DNA from 4 places in the Pseudomonas sp. NPDC079086 genome. Region 3 is predicted to be linked to each of the others. Evidence: riboswitches for the same ligand, from Rfam matches in the RefSeq annotation. Region 3 holds a riboswitch; each other region holds the start of a gene.
What was found. A riboswitch is a leader RNA that binds a small molecule or an ion and turns the genes downstream of it on or off. The one in region 3 is predicted to bind cobalamin.

Region 1 (4,155 bases), 840 kb from region 3:
CAGCCATGAACGCCAGCCAACACGCCGAAACCCATGAAGTGTTCAATCAAGTGCCGTCGCTGGATGGCGCCAATCTGTACCGCGTCGACCTGCCGCTGCAAGAGTGGACCAAGCGTTTTGGCGGTGGCTGGGCCGAGCAGCGTCTGGATGTATATGGCGGTCTGGCCGGCGGTGAGCTGATGGTCGCTGGTTTTCTCGCTAACGAAAATAAGCCGGTGTTTAAGAGCCATGACCGTTATGGTCATCGTGCTGATTTGGTTGAGTTTCACCCGGCCTACCACCAGTTGATGAGCGCCGCTATCGAACACGGCCTGCCGTCCATGCCCTGGACTGACCCGCGTGCCGGTGCCCAGGTGGCACGTGCCGCGATGAGCTACCTGCACAGCCAGGCCGAAGCCGGTAGCGGCTGCCCGCTGACCATGACCTTCGCCAGCGTGCCCGCACTCAAGCTACAGGCCGATGTGGCCGAGAAGTGGTTGCCAAAAATCCTCTCGACCCAATACGACCCGCGCAACCTGCCGATAGAGCAGAAAACCGGGGCGACCATCGGCATGGCCATGACCGAGAAGCAGGGCGGTACTGATGTGCGCGCCAACACCACGCGGGCTTATCCGGTTGGCCTGGGTGGCCCGGGTCAGGCCTATGAGCTGGTTGGCCATAAGTGGTTCTGCTCGGCGCCGATGTGCGATGCCTTTCTGACCCTGGCGTATACCGCTAAGGGGCTGACCTGCTTTCTACTGCCACGCCATCGTCCGGATGGTTCGCGTAACGAGTTCTATATCCAGCGCCTGAAAAACAAGCTGGGCAACTGGTCGAACGCCTCCAGCGAAGTGGAGTTCCGCGGCGCGCTGGCCTGGATGGTCGGCGAGGAAGGCCGCGGCGTGCCAACCATTATCGAGATGGTCGCGCTGACCCGCTTCGACTGCATGATCGGCTCCAGCGCGCTGATGCGTCAGGCGCTGACCCAGGCCGCGCACCACTGTGCCCATCGCCAGGTGGGCGGCCGCGTGCTTAGCGAACAGCCGTTGATGCAGAACGTACTGGCTGACCTGGCCCTGGAAAGTGAGGCGGCGCTAGCGTTGACCATGCGTATGGGCAAGGCGCTGGATAATCCGCACGACGAGCAGGAAGACAAGTTCGCTCGGCTCGTCACCGCTGTGGGCAAATACTGGATCTGCAAACGGGCGCCGGCCATGATCAACGAGGCCGCCGAATGCATGGGCGGCGCCGGTTATGTCGAGGAAACCATCCTGCCGCGCCTGTACCGCGAAGCACCGGTCAATTCCACCTGGGAAGGTTCGGGCAACGTGCAATGCCTGGACGTGTTGCGTGCCCTGTCTAAGGAACCAGGTGTGCTTGATGCGCTGTTCCATGAGCTGGGCGACGGCCACGGTGATGCAAGGCTCAAGGCGCATGTTGCCAAGTTGCAGGCGGATTTCCGCGACACCGCCGATATCCAGTACCGCGCTCGCCAACTCACCGAAGACGTGGCTTTGGCGCTGCAAGCCAAGTTGCTGCTGGAAGCCGGTAATGCGGCGGTGTCTGATGCCTTTATCGCCAGCCGCCTGGGCGGCCAGGGTGGTCGTGTCTACGGCACCTTGCCGCGCGGAGTGGAAGTTGAGGCGTTGTTGGCGCGCAGCACGCCGCACCTGGTGTGAGGTGTATGCCCGTCTAGCAAGGGCTTTTGCGCGAATTGCAGTGTTCTGCTTTACCTTGAGCCCGGTCCTCTGCGCCGGGCTATGTCATTTCTGCGTGCGGCCGGGTAAGGTGGCCGCCGATGGTTCCGCAGCGTGTTACGCGAGCGGATGAAAAGGGAACATGGTGGGTACTGCTACACGTACCGAAGCCATGGCTGCCCCCGCAACTGTAAGCGGCGAGCGACGCCCACATGCCACTGACCGCAAGGTTGGGAAGGCGGGCGAAGTAGTAAACCGTGAGCCAGGAGACCTGCCATCGAAGCCGGGCACGATGCCCAATCCCTCAATCCAGATCATCGCGCGGTGGGCGCGGTACAGGAATCTCTATGCACATCGAACCAGAAGTCGTTACTGGCGCCAAACTCTTCCTCAGTTATGCAACCGCAGCGGGTGCCTTTGGCCTCACGGCCAAGCTTGCCCTCGACAGCGTACGCAGCAACGGCGGCATTGCTGCCCTGACCTTACGTAGCCTGCTGACCACTGCGTTGGTGTTTTGCTTCTTCGAGGTCTTTCCGCATCAGGCGGTTGGCGTTTCCGAAGTACACCTGATCCTCGGCTCAACTCTGCTGCTGCTGTTTGGCGCCGGGGCAACGGCTATCGGTCTGGCGCTTGGCCTGTTGCTGCAGGGGCTATTGTTCGCTCAGTTCGACTTGCCGCAGTACGGCATGAACGTGACCACGCTGCTGGTACCGCTGTGGGGTATCAGCCTGCTGGCCAAGCGCCTGATTGCGCCGGGCACCGCGTATGTGGACCTCTCCTACAAGCAGGCGCTGGCGCTGTCGACGGCTTATCAGGGTGGCATCGTTGCCTGGGTCGGTTTCTGGGCGGTCTACGGTAACGGCTTCTCCGGCGAGAACCTGGCTGCCGTCGGTAGCTTCGGTTTGGCCTATATGAGCGTGATCCTGATCGAGCCACTGGTCGATCTGGGTGTGCTGGCCGCCGCCAAGGCGCTGTCCGCCTATAGCCGTGGGCCGTTGTTCAACGCGCGGCTGCACCAGCCTGCCTGATTGATCACCGGCGGCGCTGCCAGATCAGCTTGCCGGTATTGCTCTCAGTGACCAGGTACTGGTCACTGAAGCGATAGTAGGCGGCAGGCTGATAGTCACTGCGGCCTTGCATCTGCACCTCCAGCAAGCCGTTGTTGCTCTGCCAGCGCCCGCTGTATTGCAGCTCGCCAGGGCTGTCGTAGTTCCAGTCTGAGCCGCCTGCCACGCTGCGCGTCCATTGCGAAACGCTGCCGTCATCACTCAGTTGCAGAATCATCTGGGTGGTCATCGACGCGAAATTGGCGCCGCCGCTGTTGATGATTTTCTCGTGTATCCAGGTTCCGATCAGCGCTGGGTCGCGTGTTGCACTGCTGCTTGGGCGGCTACTTTGCGTGGCCGCTGCAGCGCTAATGTTTTGCCGGTGGAACAGCGCCTTGCGTTCCAGGGTTGCTCCGGTAGTCGGATTGCGCGCGGCGATATGGGTGTTGAGCACGCCATTGGCGTAGGTGGCATTCATATTGGCGATCAACTGCCCGGATTGCGGTTCGCTGATCTGCGCGCTGAGCAGTTGGCCGTCAAAGCTGCCGCTGATCTGCAGGCGCAACGTGCCGCCCTCGATATATTCCCCGCTGACTTGCTGGCCTTGACTGCGCAGGTGCATTTCGGCTGGCTGGCCGTCCAGCGTAGTCAGGTAGTGGCCGTCCAGGGTGTCGGCCAGCAGAAAACTGGGTAATAGGCACAGCACAAGTGTGAGCAGGGCGCGCGGCATGCGTTTTCCTCAGGAACTGGGGTTGTTGAAGATTAGCTGTTGTTGCTTGACCTGGGGGCGGCCTCGCACTTGCAGACTGACTGTGCAGCTTAACGAGGAGCGTTGCCATGACCCGTGAACACGCCTTTTGGCAAGAATACCAACTGGCCCGCGCCCAGTGCGGCTTTGATCCAGCCGCCGAGCTACACCATCTGGAGCGAGCGCATATTCTCGGTCAGCGTTATTTCAACGAGCACTTGCGCAGTCATTTGTGGATGCTTGCATGGGCTTGGCGCCAGCGTGACTGGGCCGAAGGGCTGGCGCAGTTGCTGCGCATTCCCGGTAGCCTAGGCTCGTTGTTAGGCCTATTACCCTCGGGGAATCCGGGTACGCGTCGCGTCGGTCCGCTGACCCCTCAGGATATTCCTGAGGATCTGCAAGCGCTGCTCAAGTAGCCAGCACAGGCAACACCGCGCTATCGCAAACGCGGCGGATCAGGGCAAGATAGAGCCATTACGTTCAGCCAGGAAGGTGCCTTGTGAACCCTTGCTCCGATGACTTTATTGTCGCCAAAACCGCTGAAGAAGCGGTGGATCGTCTGGCCGCTCTGCACCTGCAGGCGACCACCGCTCTCAGTCAGGCGCTCAAGCGCTACCTGAAAGAGCGCATCAAGCCAGATGCCGCCCAGCAGTGCCAGTTCCGTTACCCAGAGCTGCGCCTGATC
Region 2 (4,155 bases), on a different contig from region 3:
GCTTTCAGATGCTGGCGGCGGTGGAGCGGTTATGTGAGGTGTTGAGCCGCGCTCACTAAGAAAACCCCCGCGCTATGGCGGGGTTCTGTCTTGGGGTCAGTCTATTGAGCGTTTGGTTGATGGCTCAAAGCTGAGGTGTCCAGGTCACAGCAAACAACGCGGTGCGGCCTTCATTGTTGTAGCCGAAGCGTCCGTTAGTTGTGCTGTAAGTCGCCTCGGCATAATCCTTATCGAACAGGTTGTTCAGTTTCAGGTCGAAGGCCACTTCCTCGGTAGCCTGCCATTTTCCGCGCAGGCTAAGCAGGCCGTAACCGCTCAGCTCACGGGTGTTGTCGGCATCGTCATAGCGGCCACTGACCGCGCGCCAACTGGCTCCTACTGCAAACTCACCGAAGGGGCGATCCAAGTCCAGGCTCAGCGTGCGCTTGGCGCGGCGTGCGAGGGTGTGGCCAGTGTCGCGATCCCGTGGATCGATCAGTGCGAGTGCGAGGTTGCCCTGCCAGCCATACAGCTCCTGTTTTATGGCTGCCTCGAAGCCATTGATGCGAGCGGTCTGCACGTTCTGCGGAATAAAGTTCTGGTCGAGAACAATCGCGTCCTGCAGGTCGATACGATACAGCGATAGTTCCAGCGCGCCGCTTTCGCTGTAGCGGCTGCGCCACTGGGCTTCGTAGCTTTTCGACGTTTCTGGCTTTAGGTCGGGGTTAGCGCTTGCTGAGCAAAAGCCGCCGAAACAGAAGTCGGGGTAGTACAGGTCGTTGAAGGTCGGTGCGCGAAAGCCTTCGCTGTAGGACAGAATCAAATCGTTGTCGTTGTTGAATGGCACAGTCAACGCGGCGTTCCAGCTGTTCTCGCTGCCGAACTGCTGGTTTTTGTCATGGCGCAGACCCAGTTCGGTCGAGAAGTATTCGGCGTTGTAGCGGTGCTGAATAAATGCCGCCTGATTCCAGCGCGAGTCCTCGACAAAGTCCGTGTTACTACGCAGACGATCTTCATACCAGTCGGCGCCCAGCAGCACTTGGTGTCGCTCGTTGAGAGTCAGGGTGTTTACCCAATTGGCCGAGTCGCGATAGGTGTTGAAGCTGTAGAACGAGTCAGCGCTGGCCTGAGGCTGGTCGTTACCGGTGTCGCGCTTATCTTCGCTGTGGCCAATTTCCAGGCGGCTATTCCAGACTTCGCTGAAGTTGGCATCGATGTAGCTGGACAGGCTGCTGAGCTGGAAGTCTGTGCTGGGCAGTGAGGTGCTGAAGATGTCTTCGAACTCGGCCTGGCCGCGTTGGTCGATGGCGCTGAAGCCGATTTTCAGATCGTCATTGAATCGGTGCGAGAGGTTCAGGCTCAGCGATTTATTGCGGTAGGCATCGTTATCGCCGTTGGCGCCGAAGTTATCGCGTGTGGCATCAATCCCTTGGGTTTCATCGAGAGCCGCTCCCAGGCTGAAGCGGGTTTGCGCGTCACCGCCGGACACGCCAAGGCTACGCTCGAAGGTCTGATTGCTGCCGGCGCCAAAGCGCACATAGGGCTTGAGTCCATCACCGCTGCCTTGACGGGTGAAAATCTGCACGACGCCACCGATGGCATCCGAGCCATACAGCGCCGAGCGTGCGCCGCGTACGACTTCAACGCGTTCGATCTGCTCCGGGCTGAGAAATTCCAGGCTGCTGGTGCCGCTGGACGCGGCAGAGATGCGTTGGCCGTCTACCAAAACCAGGGTTTGCGCAGTTGAGGTGCCACGCACGAATAGGCCGGTCTGGCTGCCCGCGCCGCCGGTACGGCTGACGCTGACGCCGGGCACCCGCTCAAGCAGCTCTGCCACGCTGCGCACTTGCAGGCGTTCGATGTCCTTGCGGGTAAATACCGTGGTTGCGGCGGTCGCCTGCTTGATCGGTTCGGCATGTCGCCCGGAGGTCACAACCAGTGGCTGCACTTCGAGTGGGTCAGCATGGGCAGTCAGCGGCAGCAGCGCCACAGCCAGGGCAAGGCGGGACAATTTCACGTAGAGAATCCTCAAAAGGTCGAACGGCTTTTGAGAAGGGCAGGTGCAAGAACGGGCGCGCGGACGCAGCCTGAGCTTGACGGTGATGCCCTCCGCAACACCAGTCACATCCAGCAAGGCCGGTCTCCGGACTCTCGACTAGCGCGGCCTCGCCTTCCCGGAATGACCCAGTGGCGCGTGAGGCGGCGTACAGATCCTGATCTGTGGTCGATTACCGTTGCGGGGGCAGTACCGGGTTGGCTCTTCATGAGCGCACCGGCTTCCCGTTTAACGCCGCTTCTTTCGGAAGTGGCGAACCTTGGCAGAAGTAAAACGCCGCGCACCTTAATGCGCGGTTGGATGAATTACAAGCAAGTCTGACTCAGCTCTGGATGAGCGGTATTCATGCTGGAAGGCTGGCGAGGCGCGCGCGGATGGCTGCTTCTATAGCGGGTGCATCCAGACCGCATTCGGCAAGCATCTGCGCTGGTTTGGCGTGCTCGACGTAGTAGTCCGGCAGGCCCAGATTCAGCATTGGCTTGAGGATACCCGCGTGGGCGAGGAATTCGTTGACCGCACTGCCGGCACCGCCCATCACACAGTTCTCTTCAATCGTCACCAGCAACTCGTGACTGGCTGCCAGTTGGCGCACCAAGGTCTCGTCCAAGGGTTTGACAAAGCGCATATCCACGACCGTTGCATCCAGGCTTTCACCGACCTTAAGTGCTTCGCTCAGTTGTACGCCGAATACCAGCAAGGCGACTTTGCTGCCTTGGCGGCGGACGATGCCTTTGCCGATTTCCAGTGGCTTCAAGCTTGCTTCGATAGCCGCATTAGGGCCACTGCCGCGCGGGTAGCGCACCGCCGCCGGACCGTCGAACAAGTGGCCGGTGGTAAGCATGCGGCGCAGCTCGTTTTCATCGCTCGGCGTCATCACCAGCATGCCGGGGATGCAGCGCAGGTAGGAAATATCGAAGCTACCGGCGTGGGTCGGGCCGTCTTCGCCGACCAGGCCCGCGCGGTCGATGGCGAACAGCACATCAAGGTGCTGCACCGCCACATCGTGGATCAGCTGGTCATAGGCGCGCTGCAGGAAGGTCGAGTAGATCGCCACTACGGGCTTGGCGCCATCGCAGGCCATGCCGGCGGCCAGGGTTACGGCGTGTTGTTCGGCGATGGCCACGTCGAAATAGCGCTCGGGATAACGCTCACTGAACGCCACCAGATCCGAGCCTTCCTTCATTGCCGGAGTAATGCCGACCAGGCGCGGGTCTGCCGCGGCCATATCGCACAGCCATTGGCCAAATACGCTGGAGTATTTCGGCCCAGAGGCTTGCTTGGGTTGCGCTGCTGGCGCGTTGATCGGCTCCAGCTTGGTGATCGCGTGATAGCCAATCGGGTCAGCTTCGGCTGGGGCAAAGCCCTTGCCCTTCTTGGTTACCACATGCAGAAACTGCGGGCCGTCGAGGTCGCGCATATTACGCAGGGTGGCGAGCAAAGTCGGCAGGTCGTGACCGTCGATCGGGCCGATATAGTTCCAGCCCAGCTCTTCGAACAGGGTACCGGGCACCAACATGCCTTTGGCATGTTCTTCGGTCTTGCGCGCGATCTCCCAGGCGCCTGGCAGGCGCGAGAGGATCTTCTTGCTGCCCTCGCGCATGCTGGCGTAAGTGCGGCTAGAGAGGATTTTGGCCAGGTAGTTGGACAGGCCGCCAACGTTCTTGGAGATCGACATGTCGTTGTCGTTGAGGATCACCAGCATGTTGGCGCTGACGTCGCTGGCGTGGTTCAGCGCCTCGAAGGCCATGCCGGCGGTCAGGGCGCCGTCGCCGATGACTGCCACGGCCTTGCGTTTGCTGCCCTGAATGCGCGCGGCAATGGCCATGCCCAGGGCCGCGCTAATGCTGGTGCTGGAGTGGCCAACGCCGAAGGTGTCGTATTCGCTTTCTGAGCGGCGCGGGAAGGCGGCGATGCCATCCTTCTGCCGCAGGCTGCCCATCTGCTCGCGGCGGCCAGTGAGGATCTTGTGCGGATAGGCCTGATGGCCGACGTCCCATACCAGGCGGTCGTCCGGGGTGTCGAAGACGTAATGCAGGGCTACGGTCAGTTCGATCACGCCCAGACCTGCGCCGAAATGCCCGCCCGTCTGCCCGACCGTATACAGCAGGTATTCGCGTAGC
Region 3 (4,155 bases):
TAAGGGGAAACGGGCGTGGTCATGGCGGCCTCCAAAGCGGGGCGGCAGTCTAACAGGGGATTTTTTGCTCGGGTGGCGGGGCATCAGATTCCAGATGGTGCCCACGCTCTGAGTGGGCACCTGCGCTTACAACGCTCCGCGTCGTGCCTGACGTAGTTGAACTCTGCGCAACCGTGGTGGACGCAGAGCGTCCTGGGCTGAATTCCCACGCGGAGCGTGAGGAACAATCTGTGACTTGTGGGGCTTTAGCCGCGACGACCGCTCAGACCAATCGCCGCTCTAGCGCCTCCCACAGGGCATCTGGCTGCAGAAACTCGCGATCAACCGCTGGCAACTCGGGCCGACGCAGCAGCAATACAGGCAAACTCAGTTCACGCGCCACCTGCAACTTGGGCTCGGTGGACTGGCTGCCGCTGTTCTTGCTGATCAGCACATCCGTGCCCAGGCGAGCGAATAACGCACGCTCGCCGTGCAGATCGAACGGCCCGCGCGCGCCGATAATCTCCGCACGCGGCACGGCTTGCTGCTCCGTCAGGCAGCGCACGGTCCAGTGCTGATGCAGGGGAATCTCGTGCAGGTGTTCCAGCGGCTCACGGCCAAGGGTAAACAGCGGCCGGCGGAACTCGTCTAGCGCGGCAATCAGTCCGGTCCAATCGTCCACCTCGCACCAGTCATCCCCTGCGCCGGCCTGCCAACCGGGACGGCGCAGCGCCCAGCAGACGATCCCGCTCAGTTCGGCGGCGCGGGCGGCGTTGGTGCTGATCTGCGCAGCGTAGGGGTGGGTCAGGTCGAGCAGCAGTTCGATGCCCTGTTCGCGGATATACCCCGCCAAACCTTCTGCCCCGCCGAAACCGCCAACGCGCACCTGACAGGGCAAGTCATCCGGCACCCGGCCCAGCCCGGCCAGGCTGTAGATAGTTTCGGGGCTTAAACGGCGCGCCAGGCGCAACGCCTCGGTGGTGCCGCCGAGCAGCAGAATGCGCGGACTCACGGCTTGCGTACTTCCAGCAGAGTTATCGGCAAGGCGCTGCGCCAGGTGTCGAAACCGCCCAGCGGCTGCGCCTGGGCCACGCTGATGCGGGTCAGCTCGCCGCCCACCTGTTCACGCCAGGCCACCAGCGCCGCTTCACTTTGCAGGGTCACGGCATTGGCCACCAGGCGGCCGCCCGGCTTGAGGTTGGCCCAGCACTGCTCCAGCACACCGGGGATGGTCACCCCACCGCCGATAAAAATCGCATCCGGCGCAGCCAAGCCGCTCAGCACTTCGGGGGCACGGCCGGCGACCAGTTGCAGGCCAGGCACGCCGAGGGCGTCGCGATTGTGCTGGATATGCGCCTGACGGCCGGCATCGGCCTCGATGGCAAGCGCCCGGCAGCTGGTATGCGCGCGCATCCACTCGATGCCGATGGAGCCGCAGCCAGCGCCGACATCCCAGAGCAGCTCGCCGGGTTGCGGCGCCAGCCGCGCCAGGGTGATGGCGCGCACATCACGCTTGGTCAGCTGACCGTCGTGCCGATAGGCGTCGTCCGGCAAACCCGGCGTCAGCGGCAGCAAGCGCGCCTCAGCGCCAGCCTCGCACTCGATTGCCAACAGATTGAGATCAGCAGCGCGCGGCAATGCCCAGTCACTGGCCAGGCCATCAATCCGCCGTTCCTGAGCGCCGCTCAGGTGCTCCAGCACGGTCAGCCGGCTCGGGCCAAAACCGCGTTCACGCAGCAACTCGGCCACGGCCGCCGGGCTGTCGCCGTCATTGCTCAACAGCAGCAGCCGCGCGCCAGGGAAGAGCTGTGCCTGCAACGCCGCCAACGGCCGCGCCACCAGCGACAGCACCGTCACGTCCTGCAGCGGCCAGCCCAGACGGGCGGCGGCCAGCGACACCGACGAGGGTGCGGAAAACACCCGCAACTCATCCGTCGGCAGCTGCCGCGCCAGGCTCGCGCCAACCCCATAGAACAGCGGGTCGCCGCTGGCCAGCACGCACACCGGCGTACCGCGCCGCGCCAACACCGGCTCCAGGCTGAAGGGGCTGGGCCACAGTTCGTGCTGCCCCGGCAGATCGCTGGGCAACAGCGCCAGCTGCCGTGGGCTGCCAACAATCCACTGCGCCTCACCCAGCGCCAGCCGCGCCGCCTCACCCAGGTCGGCATAGCCGTCTTCACCTATCCCCACCAGGGTTAACCAGGCCGTCATACCTACTCCTCTGCGCCCGCCCGACGAGCAAGGGTGTCTGCACGTCAAACAAAGCGGGCATAATAGCGCCTTCGTCGGTGCCCGCCGCCATTGTGCATAGGGCCTAAGAGGGAACACGGTTAAACCGTGGCTGCCCCCGCAACTGTAAACAGCGAGTCTGCCGCAACTGTGCCACTGGGTAACCGGGAAGGCCGCGGCAGATAAAGACCTGTCAGCCAGGAGACCTGCCGACGACGCTAGTCGCGAGTGCCAACATCGGGCGGGGTGTACCGATGCCATGAAATCCCCTGTGGGCGGATTTCGCTGGTTCGGTCGCCGCGTCTTTGTTGCTGGTGACCCTTTTTGCGCAACCGTCCAACCTCCGCCGACCTGCCCGACCCACGTCCTAGCGCGTGTCCCGGCCTGCTGCGTATCGTTCCGGCGCTGGACGGTGGCATCTGTCGGGTCAAGCTGGCCGGCGGCGTACTCAACAGCTCCCAGGCACGCGCCATCGCCGAGGCGGCCGAACACTGCGCCAGCGGTGTGCTGGAGCTGACCAACCGCAGCAATCTGCAGATTCGTGGCGTGTTGCCCGGCCAGCAAGCCGAGTTGATCGAGCGCCTGCTCGCCGCAGGCCTGGGCCCCAGCAACCCGGCCGCCGACGATGTGCGCAACCTGCTATTTAGCCCCGCCGCCGGCCTCGATCCGCACGCCCTGCTCGACACCCGCCCGCTGGCCGCCGCATTGCTCGACCTGCTGCAAACCACCCCGACGCTGCATGGGCTGTCGGCCAAGTTCGCCCTGCAGCTGGACGGCGGCGAAGCCCTGACTATGCTCGAACACCCCCACGATATCTGGCTTAGCGCCCTGCCCGGATCGCCGGCCCGATTGGCCTTTGGCTTGGCCGGTTGCCCGAGTGACAAGCCACTGGGTGTGATCGACGCAGAGCAAGTCGTGCAGCTAATCGAGCTACTGCTCAGGCTGTTTCTCAACTTGGCCGGAAGCGAACATAGCCGGATGCGCCAGCTGCTCGCCGTGACTCCAGCCCGCCAGCTGCTGCAACAGCTACAGGCGCAACTGCCCTTCGCCCTGCAAGCGGCCCCACTCGGTTGGCAGCGCACCTCGATCCACCCACATCCAGCACTCGGCATTTATCCACAGCAGCAGGCCGGCCTGTGCATGATTGCAGCCAGCGCGCGCCTGGGCCGGATCAACGCCGCGCAGCTGCGCGCCCTGGCCGAGCTGGCTGAGCACTACGGCGATGCCAGCCTGCGCCTGACGCCCTGGCAGGGTCTGCTGCTGCCGAATATCCCAGAGCACTCGGCAGGCACACTGCTGCACGCGCTGGCCGAACTCGGCCTGCTCACTGACGCGCAGGAACCGCTTAGCAATCTGATCGCCTGCACCGGCTCAGCCGCCTGCGCCAAGGGCCTAGCCGACAGCAAAGTCGACGCCTTGCTGCTCGCCAAGCACCTGCGCGCCAGCACAGCGCGGCCGCAGGTGCATCTCAGCGCCTGCCCGCGCTCCTGCGCCGCCGCGCATACCGCGCCCTTTACGCTGCTGGCCAGCAGCGCCGGGCATTACCAGCTTTATCAACGCACGCCCGAGGCGGCCGGTTTCGGCCAAATGCTGGCCAGCGCCATAACGATCGACGAGGCCGGCGACTGGTTCGCCGCCCACTGCACAACAGGAAACAGCGATGCTTGAGTACATCCGCGACGGCCAGGAAATCTACCGCCAGTCCTTCGCCACCATCCGCGCCGAGGCTGACCTGTCGGCGATACCGGCTGATCTGGAAAAGCTCGCCGTGCGCGTTATCCACGCCTGCGGCATGGTCGATGTGGTGCAGGACCTGCGCTTCTCCCCCGGGGCCGGTGCAGCCGGCCGCGCCGCGCTGGCCAAGGGCGCGCCGATTCTCTGCGATGCGCGGATGGTCGCCGAAGGCATCACCCGCCCGCGCCTGACCGCCAATAACCCGGTGATCTG
Region 4 (4,155 bases), on a different contig from region 3:
AGCCTCGGCGGTACGCACGCGCTCCTCCTCCACCAAACCGTGAATCGCCTCACGCAAGGCCGGGCGGGTGATGCGAATAAAGCGCCAGGGCTGCATCAACCCGACGCTGGGGGCCTGATGCGCGGCTTCGAGCACGCGCGCGAGCAATTCGGGAGCCACCTCGCCGCCGCTGAAATGACGCATATCGCGACGCTCAGCAATAGCGCGATACACCGCCGCGCGCTCTAGCGGGCTAAAGGCTTGCTCACTCATGCAGGCACTCCAGGGAGAAACAGCGCAGCGGCGGCAGCCGGATCGGACGGCAGGTAGAAGTGAATATAGGAGGCCGTCATCCGCCCCTGGCGATAGACCGCCTCACTGGTGCGTTTGTAGTTCGGGCACTCGCCACGGGTCAGCGGTTGCAGTTCGCTGCTAAGCGCCGAGTAGTGAAAGCTGTGGCCGCGTAACAGCCCCTCAGGCAACTCAGCCTGCTGCAAGGCCATGGCGGTCATGCGTGGTTGCAGGCTCGCCTCGCCGCTTAACAAGCCAAGCATCTGCCCGCTGGCGCCTTGCTTATCGGTCAGTTTGTCGAGCAGATAGAGCATGCCGCCACACTCGGCGTGGATCGGTTTGCCGATGGCATGGTGCGTACGAATCGCCTCAGCCATGGGCTGGTTGGCCTCAAGCGTGGCCAGATGCAATTCCGGGTAACCGCCAGGCAGATACAGGCTATCGACCTCGGGTAACTGCGCGTCTGTCAGCGGTGAAAAAAACTTCAATTCGGCGCCCAGTTCGCACAACAGATCGAGATTGGCCTGATAGAGAAAGGCAAAGGCACTGTCGCGTGCCACGCCAATCCGCACCCCCTTGAGCAAGGGTGCGGGCCTTGCCTGCTCCGGCGCGGCGAAGCTGACGGGCGGCGGCAAACGGGTATCAGCACTGGCGGCCAGGGCATCGGCAGCGGCATCCAGGCGTGCATCCAGATCGGCCAGCTCGCCGGCCTGCACCAGGCCCAGATGACGGCTCGGCAAGCCAACTTCGGCACTGCGCGGCAAGGCGCCGTACCAGCGGATCGAGGCCGGCAGCGCATCACGCAGAATCTCGCCATGCCGTGTGCTGCCAACCCGATTGCCGAGCACACCGGAAAATGGCAAATCAGGCTGAAAGGTCGCCAGACCATGGGCCATGGCGCCAAAGGTCTGGGCCATGGCAGAGCCATCGATCACCGCCAGCACCGGCACGCCAAAGTGCCGGGCCAGATCAGCCGCCGAGGGCGTGCCATCGAACAGGCCCATTACCCCTTCGATCAGAATCAGGTCGGCTTCACCTGCCGCCTCCCAAAGCAACCGGCGACTCTCCGCCTCGCCAACCATCCACAGATCAAGCTGATACACAGGTGCACCGCTGGCGCGGGCGAGAATCATCGGATCGAGAAAGTCCGGGCCACATTTGAACACCCGCACGCGCTTGCCTTGGCGCGCGTGCAACCGTGCCAGGGCAGCGGTTACGGTGGTCTTGCCTTGGCCGGAAGCCGGTGCAGCGATCAGCAGTGCAGGACATTGACGTGCGGGCATCAGTACTCCACCCCTTTCTGCGCCTTCACCCCGGCCTTGAACGCATGCTTGACCAGGCTCATTTCAGTCACGGTATCCGCCGCCTCAATCATCCCCGGCAGCGCACCACGACCAGTCACCACCACATGCTGCAGCAGCGGCCGCGCTTCGATATCGGCGAGCACCACGTCGAGTTCCAGGTAAGCGTATTTCAGCGCGATGTTCAGCTCGTCGAGCACTACCAGGCCAACGGCTGAATCATTCAGCAACTGCGCAGCCACGGCCCAGGCTTCACGGGCTTTATCGATATCACGTTGGCGATCCTGGGTTTCCCAGGTAAAGCCCTCGCCCATCACGTGGTAGCTGACTTCATCGGGAAAACGGCGAAAGAAGGCTTCTTCGCCGGTACTGGCCGCACCCTTGATAAATTGCACCACGCCAACCTTGAGGCCGTGGCCCAAGGCGCGGGCGACCATGCCGAAGGCGCTGCTGCTCTTGCCCTTGCCATTGCCGCTGTGCACCAGCAGCAGGCCGTATTCGTCCTGGGCCTGGGCAATTTTTTCATCGATCAGGGCTTTCTTGCGGGCCATGCGCGCCTTGTGCCGGGCGTCACGCTCAATCGATTCAGTCATCGCACTGCTCCACCGCCACAGGGCGATCTGGCTGGAAAAAGCATGCGGAGATAGGGACAGCGCGGGCCTACGCATAGCGCAAACCACACGCCAGCCATCGCCCTCCGCGATGCCGTGGACTGCAACAGGCCGGTCTCCGGGCTTGTGAGCGAACCTTCAGGCTCTAAGCCGCGCCTTCCCATGCATGCAGCACAGTGGCAATTGCGACGTTTAACTCACTTACCGTTGCGGGGGCAGCGTCGGAATAACTGGCGTAAAGACACACAGCGCACCGACTTCCCAGTTTCACCCCGCACACGCACAGCGTTGGGGGCACCTGTTACAAGGCGCGAAGGGTAGAGAGTTCGCGATTAAGCGTCAAACGAATGCGCCATTTAGCGCAGATGGCTTAAGCCACCTGGGTTACTTGGCCTGACACTTCATCTCGGGCGAGCCGTAGCCCCACACCACAGCCGCCTCACCCTGGTGCTCCCAGAATGATTCATTGCACCCCTGGTATTTTCTACCGCTGGTTGCGGGCTGCTGGTACATCAACGACACGCTGTCGGCAAACTCGGCCAGCAGGGTCGCAGGCTCGGAGGGGTAATAGGTGACGATCACTTCCTTGGCTGGCAGGCCATCACACTGAAAATGCACCGGCCCGACAGCTTTGAGCAACGCATAGCGCGCCTGCAATTCGGTAATCCGCAGGCGATAGCTCTCGGTTACGCACTGCTCGCGGTCAGCGGCCTTCCAGCAGTCATTGCGACCTTTTATCCAGCCTCTCTGCTCAGCTTTGAGTACCGGTGGATGCTGGTTCGCGGCCTTGGCCGAAGCCTGCTGATAAACACTCGCCATTTTCTGGTCGAACTCGGCCAGAGCAGGCGTCTGACAAATCAGTTCCTCAATACTGCCAGACGCTACCTTGGTACAGCTGAACGATGGTTCAGCCGCCTGCAGGGTCGCTAACGGCAGGCCGAGCAGAGCCAAAAGGACAAAACGCTTAAGGGTGAACATGGTGACTCCTCGTCCGCTATCCGTTTGTTTTTAATAGCCGTATCCAGGCTTACAGCCTGCTTGCGCCAAGCTGCATGTTTCGTCAGCTAAGGCCAGACCAAAGCATCTACCATTGGCCCTTGAGTACACGCCGGGTTGCTTCACGTACCGTCAGTGGGTAGTCAGTGTTCATGTACCAGACTGCCGGGTGCTCGGTGACAGATAGCGCCCGTTGATCCGGCGATAGATTCGTACGCAACAGTAAAATCACATCGCTGCTGACCCAGGGGTGGCGGTACCAGTAATGATGACCGACGATGTCAAAACCGCGCTCACTGCTATTGCCGGACACATCCAGTAAGGTGACATTGTTTAGGTGCCGCCTGTGTGTGAATTGGTGCAGGCTCTGCTCGGCCCGGCTGCTGCCAATCCGCGCGCCACCGGGCATCAGACGCTGCGCATAGTCCAGTGCCTCATCCTGATCGGACACAGTGATCATCACCTGCTCAGCAACGCGACTGATGGCAGGCAGGCGGCCTTCAAATATTTCCTCAGGGACATCCGCTGCGGCAAAGACCACTGCGCCAATCCGATAACGCTCCTGCAACTGCGCCGTATTCAAATCCGGATGACGATTCTGGAATTCCTGCAACGCTAGAGATGCCACGCGCCCGCCGGCGCTGTATGCGATCAGGTTGATTCGCTCGACAGCGGTATGCCGCGCCAGCAGCTCGATCAACTGCGCCAACGCTTGGCTGGAATCACGAGCGCGACCGACATCGATGCCGAGCAGATAGCTGACAATGTTCTGGTGTGACGGCCAATCGAATGCCAGGCCGACAAAGTCTCTCCCGGCAAAATGCACCAGCTCACCCGTCAGCTCACAGGCATTGGTGAAATCCACCTTCGCGCCATGCACATAGATAATGATTTCCTTGTCGCGGGCCTTATCCAGCGCCAGGTTGATCGCATCGATATAGCTCTGCACCGGCGACGCCAAAGGCACATCAATCGGC

Region 1: it holds a riboswitch for cobalamin, as region 3 does, so the genes downstream of both, ACIGEK_RS07420 (energy-coupling factor ABC transporter permease) here and cobG (precorrin-3B synthase) in region 3, are expected to answer to the same signal.
Region 2: it holds a riboswitch for cobalamin, as region 3 does, so the genes downstream of both, ACIGEK_RS18275 (TonB-dependent receptor domain-containing protein) here and cobG (precorrin-3B synthase) in region 3, are expected to answer to the same signal.
Region 4: it holds a riboswitch for cobalamin, as region 3 does, so the genes downstream of both, cobO (cob(I)yrinic acid a,c-diamide adenosyltransferase) here and cobG (precorrin-3B synthase) in region 3, are expected to answer to the same signal.

What each region holds. Positions count from the first base shown of each region.
Region 1 is NZ_JBITTY010000001.1:1,593,014-1,597,168, forward strand. Features, by position in the region: gene ACIGEK_RS07410 (TetR/AcrR family transcriptional regulator) at 1-9, shown strand, start outside; gene ACIGEK_RS07415 (acyl-CoA dehydrogenase family protein) at 6-1,658, shown strand; cobalamin riboswitch at 1,762-1,970, shown strand; gene ACIGEK_RS07420 (energy-coupling factor ABC transporter permease) at 2,024-2,704, shown strand; gene ACIGEK_RS07425 (hypothetical protein) at 2,709-3,452, opposite strand; gene ACIGEK_RS07430 (DUF3703 domain-containing protein) at 3,560-3,886, shown strand; gene amn (AMP nucleosidase) at 3,970-4,155, shown strand, end outside.
Region 2 is NZ_JBITTY010000004.1:43,109-47,263, forward strand. Features, by position in the region: gene ACIGEK_RS18270 (cobalamin-binding protein) at 1-59, shown strand, start outside; gene ACIGEK_RS18275 (TonB-dependent receptor domain-containing protein) at 125-1,996, opposite strand; cobalamin riboswitch at 2,096-2,312, opposite strand; gene dxs (1-deoxy-D-xylulose-5-phosphate synthase) at 2,379-4,155, opposite strand, start outside.
Region 3 is NZ_JBITTY010000001.1:756,254-760,408, reverse strand. Features, by position in the region: gene ACIGEK_RS03665 ((2Fe-2S) ferredoxin domain-containing protein) at 1-23, opposite strand, end outside; gene ACIGEK_RS03660 (cobalt-precorrin-6A reductase) at 263-991, opposite strand; gene cbiE (precorrin-6y C5,15-methyltransferase (decarboxylating) subunit CbiE) at 988-2,190, opposite strand; cobalamin riboswitch at 2,249-2,437, shown strand; gene cobG (precorrin-3B synthase) at 2,533-3,876, shown strand; gene ACIGEK_RS03645 (precorrin-8X methylmutase) at 3,869-4,155, shown strand, end outside.
Region 4 is NZ_JBITTY010000002.1:628,460-632,614, forward strand. Features, by position in the region: gene bluB (5,6-dimethylbenzimidazole synthase) at 1-252, opposite strand, end outside; gene ACIGEK_RS12450 (cobyrinate a,c-diamide synthase) at 249-1,553, opposite strand; gene cobO (cob(I)yrinic acid a,c-diamide adenosyltransferase) at 1,553-2,164, opposite strand; cobalamin riboswitch at 2,274-2,499, opposite strand; gene ACIGEK_RS12460 (MliC family protein) at 2,567-3,160, opposite strand; gene ACIGEK_RS12465 (alpha/beta hydrolase) at 3,267-4,155, opposite strand, start outside.